Archangium primigenium: one gene and its partner. Each later gene encodes a partner of the first gene's protein in a complex. Links are inferred from orthologs where the notes say so. Each region holds a gene or a part of one and is shown in the gene's direction. Other genes may lie near its edges.

Evidence for each region.
Region 2: the proteins of carB (region 1) and carA are in contact, whole or in part, in a solved structure (PDB 1KEE), measured with the Escherichia coli proteins. The link is inferred for Archangium primigenium from one-to-one orthologs.

Annotation. Positions count from the first base shown.
Region 1 is NZ_JADWYI010000001.1:4,947,248-4,951,320, forward strand. The notes cover bases 265-4,030. They hold carB (carbamoyl-phosphate synthase large subunit), read left to right. Parts: upstream 265-602; coding sequence 603-3,830; downstream 3,831-4,030. Other genes in these bases: I3V78_RS20485 (hypothetical protein), read right to left, coding at 265-494; I3V78_RS20495 (hypothetical protein), read right to left, coding at 3,843-4,030. In the rest of the region: more of I3V78_RS20485, read right to left, coding at 1-264; more of I3V78_RS20495, read right to left, coding at 4,031-4,073. UniProt on the Escherichia coli protein: Large subunit of the glutamine-dependent carbamoyl phosphate synthetase (CPSase).
Region 2 is NZ_JADWYI010000001.1:6,075,154-6,078,459, reverse strand. Bases 122-3,120 are described here. They hold carA (glutamine-hydrolyzing carbamoyl-phosphate synthase small subunit), read left to right. Parts: upstream 122-1,061; coding sequence 1,062-2,180; downstream 2,181-3,120. Other genes in these bases: I3V78_RS24935 (hypothetical protein), read left to right, coding at 3,067-3,120; I3V78_RS24940 (DUF7986 domain-containing protein), read left to right, coding at 2,195-2,878; I3V78_RS24950 (dihydroorotase), read left to right, coding at 122-1,062. Outside these bases: more of I3V78_RS24950, read left to right, coding at 1-121; more of I3V78_RS24935, read left to right, coding at 3,121-3,210; I3V78_RS24930 (hypothetical protein), read right to left, coding at 3,233-3,306. UniProt on the Escherichia coli protein: Small subunit of the glutamine-dependent carbamoyl phosphate synthetase (CPSase).

The DNA of each region.
Region 1 (4,073 bases):
TTGCCGTACTTCTTCTCGAACTCGGCGTAGGGCAGCACCTCGATGCCGTAGAGCGTGACGAGATCCGTGCGCTTGTCGCGCAATTGCTTCACCCACGTGGCCACCAGCGGCTCGGGGGCATCGAACCGGCGCTCCTCCAGTTGGAAGGGGAAGGAGATCATCGTCACGATGCCGCGCACGTCCCCCGTGAGCAGGTAGTTGATGACGTACCGGGCGTCTTCGAGCACGGACATCCGGGCGGTCTCGTCCTCCGAGCCCGGCGCGGGCACCGAGGCCTTCACCGCGGCCGGAGCGGGCGTCGGAGCCGGCGGGGGCGCCGGGGTCGGCGTCGCGGCCACCGGGCGGGGCGCCTTGGGTTTCTCCGCGGCGGGAGCGGGCGCGGGAGCTGGCGCCGGGGCTTCCGCGGCGGGCGGAGGCGGGGGCGCGGCGGGGGCCTCCTGGGCGAGGGCGGGCGCGGTGGTGGACAGCAACAAGGCCAGGGTCCAGGGACGCATGATTCCTCCGAAAAACGGGGAGCGAGCCTACCAGAGACCCGTCCAAACAAGCCCGGGCTTCACACGGATCGTGCAAGCGCGGGTGAACGTGCTATGGGCCCCCCCTCGATGCCTAAGCGAAATGATATCCGGAAGGTTCTCGTCATTGGCTCGGGCCCGATCGTCATCGGGCAGGCGTGCGAGTTCGACTACTCAGGGACCCAGGCCATCAAGGCGCTGCGGGAGGAGGGCGTCGAGGTCGTCCTGCTCAACAGCAACCCGGCCACGGTGATGACGGACCCCGAGTTCGCCCACCGCACGTACATCGAGCCCATCACCGTCGAGGTCGCCGAGCGGATTCTCGCCCAGGAGCGTCCCGACTCGGTGCTGCCCACCATGGGCGGACAGACGGCGCTCAACCTCGCCAAGGCACTCGCCGAGCAGGGCATCCTGGAGAAGTACGGCGTGCGGCTCATCGGCGCGTCCCTGGAGGCCATCAACAAGGCCGAGGACCGCCAGCTCTTCAAGGCCGCCATGCAGCGCATCGGCGTGGCCCTGCCGGACAGCGGCTACGCCACCAACCTCGACGAGGCGTTCGCCATCGGCGAGAAGATTGGCTTTCCCGCCATCATCCGGCCCTCGTTCACCCTGGGCGGCACCGGCGGCGGCATCGCCTACAACCGCGAGGAGTTCGAGGCCATCTGCCGCTCGGGCCTCAAGGCGAGCCCCAACTCCACCATCCTCGTCGAGGAGAGCGTGCTCGGCTGGAAGGAGTACGAGCTGGAGGTGGTGCGCGACTCGGCGGACAACGTCATCATCGTCTGCTCCATCGAGAACCTGGACCCCATGGGCGTGCACACCGGGGACTCCATCACCGTGGCCCCCGCCCAGACGCTCACCGACCGCGAGTACCAGCGGCTGCGCGAGGCGTCCCTGCGCATCATCCGGGAGATCGGCGTCGACACGGGCGGCAGCAACATCCAGTTCGGCGTCAACCCGCGCGACGGGCGCATCGTGGTCATCGAGATGAACCCGCGCGTGTCGCGCTCCAGCGCGCTCGCCTCCAAGGCCACCGGCTACCCCATCGCCAAGATCGCCGCGAAGCTGGCCCTGGGCTACACGCTGGACGAGCTGCGCAATGACATCACCCGCGACACCCCCGCCTCCTTCGAGCCCACGCTCGACTACGTGGTGGTGAAGGTGCCGCGCTTCAACTTCGAGAAGTTCCCCCACGCCGACCGCACCCTCACCACCAGCATGCGCGCGGTGGGCGAGGTGATGGCCATCGGCCGCACGTTCCGCGAGGCCTACCTCAAGGCCATGCGCTCCATGGAGTCGGGCAACACGGGCATGGAGTCGCCCGAGCTGCCCGCGGACAAGGACGCGCGGCGCAAGGTGCTGCGCGACTACCTGCGCGTGCCCCGGCCCGAGCGCCAGCTCTACGTGGTCCAGGCCTTTCGCGAGGGCATGAGCGTGGAGGACGTCTTCGAGCTGTCCTCCATCGATCCCTGGTTCCTGCGCCACATCCAGGCGCTGGTGCAGGAGTCGCAGCAGCTCCAGGCCCACGGCGGCCTGGACGCGGTGCCGAGCGCCGCCCTGCGCGCGGCCAAGGCGGACGGGTTCTCGGACAAGTACCTCGCCCGGCTGTTCGGGTGCACCGAGGACGAGGTGCGCGCGCGCCGGCACGCCCAGGGCATCCGCCCCGTCTTCAAGCGCGTGGACACCTGCGCCGCCGAGTTCGAGGCCTACACGCCCTACCTCTACTCCACCTACGAGGAAGAGGACGAGGCGCCGCCCACCTCGCGCCAGAAGGTGCTCATCCTCGGCAGCGGCCCCATCCGCATCGGTCAGGGCATCGAGTTCGACTACTGCTGCGTGCACGCCGCCTTCGCGCTGCGCTCGGCGGGGTACGAGACGGTGATGGTCAACTGCAACCCGGAGACGGTGTCCACGGACTACGACACGTCGGACCGGCTGTACTTCGAGCCGCTCACCATCGAGGACGTGCTCGAGGTGTCCCAGCGTGAGAAGCCCGTGGGCGCCATCGTCCAGTTCGGCGGCCAGACGCCCCTGCGCCTGTCCGTGCCGCTGGAGAAGGCGGGCCTGCCCATCCTCGGCACGCCCCCGGACGCCATTGACCGGGCGGAGGATCGCGAGCGCTTCGCCCAGCTCATCGAGAAGCTCGGCCTCACCCAGCCGGAGAACGGCGTGGCGCGCAGCCACGAGGAGGCCTACGGCGTGGCCGAGCGCATCGGCTACCCCGTCATGGTGCGCCCGTCCTACGTGCTCGGCGGTCGGGCCATGGAGGTCGTCTACGACCAGGTGAGCCTGGAGCGCTACATGCGCGAGGCGGTGAGCGCGTCGCCCGAGCACCCGGTCCTCATCGACCGCTTCCTCAAGGAGGCCATCGAGGTGGACCTGGACCTGGTGGCCGACCGCACCGGCGCGGTGCTGGTGGGCGGCGTGCTGGAACACGTCGAGGAGGCGGGCGTGCACTCGGGTGACGCGGCGTGCACGCTGCCCCCGCACTCGCTGTCCCCGGACCTGGTCGAGCGCATGAAGGATCAGGCCATCGCCCTGGCGCGCGAGCTGGGCGTGGTGGGCCTGATGAACGTGCAGTTCGCCATCCAGGGAAAGACCATCTACGTGCTGGAGGTGAACCCGCGCGCGAGCCGCACGGTGCCGTTCATCTCCAAGGCCACGGGCATGCCGCTGGCGAAGATCGCGTCCCTGTGCATGGTGGGCAAGACGCTCGCGGAGCTGGGCGCCACGCGGGAGCCCGAGTTCCGCCACGTGGCCGTTAAAGAATCCGTCTTCCCGTTCGCGCGCTTCGCCGGCGTGGACGTCATCCTCGGCCCGGAGATGAAGTCCACGGGCGAGGTGATGGGCATCGCGGACGACTTCCCGGCTGCCTTCGCCAAGAGCCAGCAAGCCGCGGGCGTGAAGATGCCCAAGAGCGGCAAGGTCTTCATCTCCGTGCGCAACGACGACAAGCCCGCGGTGGTGGACCTGGCGCGGCGCCTGCGCTCGCTCGGCTTCAAGCTCGTGGCCACGGGCGGCACGCACCAGTACCTGGCCACCAAGGGCATCGAGACGGAGAAGGTGCTCAAGGTGGCCGAGGGCCGGCCGCACATCGTGGACAAGATCGTGGACGGGCAGATCGTCCTCGTCATCAACACGACCTTCGGCAAGCAGGAGATCGCCGACAGCTTCCCCATCCGCCGCGAGGCGCTGATGCACAGCGTGCCGTACTTCACCACGGTGCAGGCGGCGCGCATGGCCGTGGGCGCCATGGAGTCGCTGATGCGCCAGGAGCAGACCGTCAAGCCGCTCCAGGACTACCTCGGGGTGAAGTAGCCGCGCGCCGGTTCAATCGGCCCGGACGGGGTGGCGGACGAACTCCGCCCCGTCCGTGGCCAGGAACTGGTCCAAGAGGCGGATGATCTCCGCCAGCGTCCGGTCGAGGTCGTCTCCGTTCGCGTGAAGGATCTGCTTGGCCCACCACTCCGGGCGGTCTCGCCACTCGGGGTGGCGCTCGTAGAGCCACTCCCGAAAGTGTTTGTACTGACCTGGAAGGCCCGCGTCGCCACGACCATTCTC
Region 2 (3,306 bases), 1.1 Mb from region 1 along the record:
TGCCGCTCGGCGGTGGCCGGCGGCTTCACGGCCGTGGTGGCCATGCCCAACACCAAGCCCGTCAACGACAGCGTGCTCGTCACCGAGTACGTGAAGGCTAAGGCGCGCGAGGCGGACCTGTGCCGGGTGTACGTGGCGGGCGCCATCACCAAGGGCCTGCAGGGCGAGGAGATGGCGGAGATGGGCGCGCTCGTGGCCGCCGGCTGCGTGTGCATCACCGATGACGGCCGCCCCGTGATGAACGCGGGCCTCATGCGCCGCGCGCTCCAGTACGCCACCCAGTTCGACCTGCCCGTCATGGTCCACGAGGAGGACCTGACGCTCTCCGGCAAGGGCGTCATGCACGAGGGCCGCACCTCCACGCGCCTGGGGCTCATCGGGATTCCCCCCTCGGCCGAGGTGGCCATGGTGGCGCGCGACCTCGTCCTCCTGGAGGAGACGCGGGGAAGGCTGCACGTGGCCCACGTGTCGTGCGAGGGCAGCGTGCGCCTCCTGCGCGAGGCCAAACGCCGGGGCCTGCGCGTGACGGCCGAGGCGACGCCGCACCACTTCACCCTCGAGGACGAGGCGGTGGGCGACTACGACACCCACGCGCGCATGAATCCGCCCCTGCGCACCCGCCGGGACGTGGAGGCCGTGCGCGAGGCGCTCGCCGACGGGACGATCGACGCCATCGCCACCGACCACGCCCCCCACGGCGTGCTGGAGAAGCAGGTGGAGTTCGACAAGGCGTGGAATGGCGTGGTGGGACTGGAGACCGCCCTGGGGCTCACCCTGGGCGCGGTGCGCGAGGGGGCGCTGAGCCTCTCCCGGGCCGTGGCCCTGCTCACGGACGGGCCCGCGCGGGCATTCGGGCTGCCAGGCGGTCACCTGGCTCCCGGGGCTCCAGCGGACATCACGGTGGTGGAGCCGGACGTGGAGTGGACGGTGGATGCGACGCGGTTCTTCTCGCGCAGCCGCAACACCCCCTTCCATGGCCGGCGTCTGACGGGCCGGGTCACCCAGACATGGGTCGGCGGTCGGCTCGTCTTCGAGAACGGGCAGATGAAGGAGTCCAGGTGATGAATCGGGCCGTGCTGGCGCTGGCGGATGGCACCACCTTCGAGGGTCGCGCCCTGGGCGCGTCCGGCGAGACGGTGGGTGAGGTGGTCTTCAACACGTCGATGACCGGCTACCAGGAGATCCTCACGGATCCCTCCTACGTCGGGCAGATCGTCACCATGGCGTACCCGGAGATGGGCAACGTGGGCGCCAACCCCGGGGACGAGGAGTCCGACAAGCCCCACGCGGTGGGCATGGTGGTGCGCAACGCCTCGGCGCAGCAGTCCAACTGGCGCGCCCAGGAGACGCTCGACGCCTACCTCAAGCGCCACGGCATCACCGGCATCGAGGGCCTGGACACGCGCCGGCTCGTGCGCCACCTGCGCACCCACGGCGCCCAGATGGGCGTCATCTCCTCCGAGGCCCACTCGGCCGCCGCCCTGGTGGAGCGCGCCCGGACGGCCCGGGGCATGGAGGGCCTGGACCTGGCCACGGGCGTGTCCACGCAGAAGCCCTACCTCTTCACCACCCCGTCGCCGGACCTGCTCGGCGGCACCGTGCGCGAGGCGCCCGCCCACCGCTTCGACGTGGTGGCCTACGACTACGGCCTCAAGCGCTCCATGCTCCACTTCCTCGTGGACGTGGGCTGCCGGGTGAAGGTGGTCCCCGCCGGCACCACCGCCGAGCAGGTGCTCGCCGACAAGCCCCACGGCGTCTTCCTCGCCAACGGCCCGGGGGATCCGGCGGCCGTGGTGGGCGCGGACAAGGTGGTGGCGGGCCTGCTCGGCAAGGTGCCCGTGTTCGGCATCTGCCTGGGCCACCAGATCCTCGCGCTCGCCCTGGGCGGCCGCACCTACAAGATGAAGTTCGGGCACCGGGGCGCCAACCAGCCGGTGAAGGATCTGCTCACCGGCAAGGTGGAGATCACCTCCCAGAACCACGGCTTCGCCGTGGACGACGCCAGCGTCAAGGGCAAGGCGGTGGTGAGCCACATCAACCTCAACGACGGCACCGTCGAGGGCCTGCACGTGCCCGACGCCCGGGCCTTCAGCGTCCAGTACCACCCGGAGGCCTCCCCGGGCCCCCACGACGCGCGCTACCTCTTCACCCGCTTCGCGAAGCTGATGGCCGGAGAGTAGGATCGGCCCGCCCCATGGACTCTCCTCTTTCGCCACTGTCGTACCAGCCCTACCTGGATCAGCTCATCGCCTTCGGGAGTCAGGAGGCGCGCAAGCCCGACCTGCTCGCCGCCAAGGCCGAGTACCTGCGCCTGACGGGCGAGGTGTTCGAGGACGACCAGCTCTTCGAGCTGCGCATGGCGTCCTTCCTGGACTACTACCTGTATGACCGGGTGTCGCCCACCTCGGGCCTGACGCCCGCGGCGGAGTTCTACCAGCAGCGCCTCCAGGGATCCTCGTCCGAGGAGGCGGGAGCCTTTCGCTGCTTCACGGAGACCGTGCACGGGCTGTTCGAGGTGCGCAAGCTGGGCAAGGGCCTGGTGCGCCTGCGCGAGCTGTACTCGGGCAAGGACTTCGACGTCACCGAGCGGCGGCACATGGTGGGCCTGGAGACGGGCGACGTGCTCGAGGCCCGGCTCATCCCCTTCGCCGGGCACCTGCTCTTCTCCTCCGCGTTCTGCTTCCACCCCCGCGTGGCCGTGAAGGCCATCAAGGCGGAGGTGAAGCGGCGCAAGAAGAAGGAGCCCCAGCGCACCCCCGGGGAGATGGTGTGGGAGTGCGCCCGCCGCGCCGTGAAGGTCGAGCGCTACAAGCAGATCGCCATCGAGCGCATCTACGATTTCTCACAGACGACCCCCTGGCTCGCCTCGGCGAGCTAGCGCGTCCGTGAGTCTCGGAGGGAGGATGACCCCACCATGGGCGCGTCCTCCTCCCGCCGTCGCCTCCTGATTCCCCTGCTGCGCTCGGCGCTGGTGCACCTGGCGCTGGGCTTCTGGCTGTGGCGGGACGTCTCGGACCCGCCCGTGCCCGCCCGGGTGCGCGCGGTGTCCGAGCCCCTCTGGGTGGAGTGGGCCGTCCGGGACGCGCCCGCGGCCCCGCCCAGGCGCTCGAGACGCTCCAGGCCCTGGAGAGCCGGGGGGCGCTGCTCACCGTGAAGCTACTGGATCCCCCCACGTTCGACTACCGGGCGAAGCTGATCGGCGTGTACTGAGCCCTCGGGCGGCGCGGCACGCTCAATGCCTCTCCAATGCCCTGTCCCAGTCGTACAACAGTCCATTCACGGCATACACATCGGCACTGGAGGCGT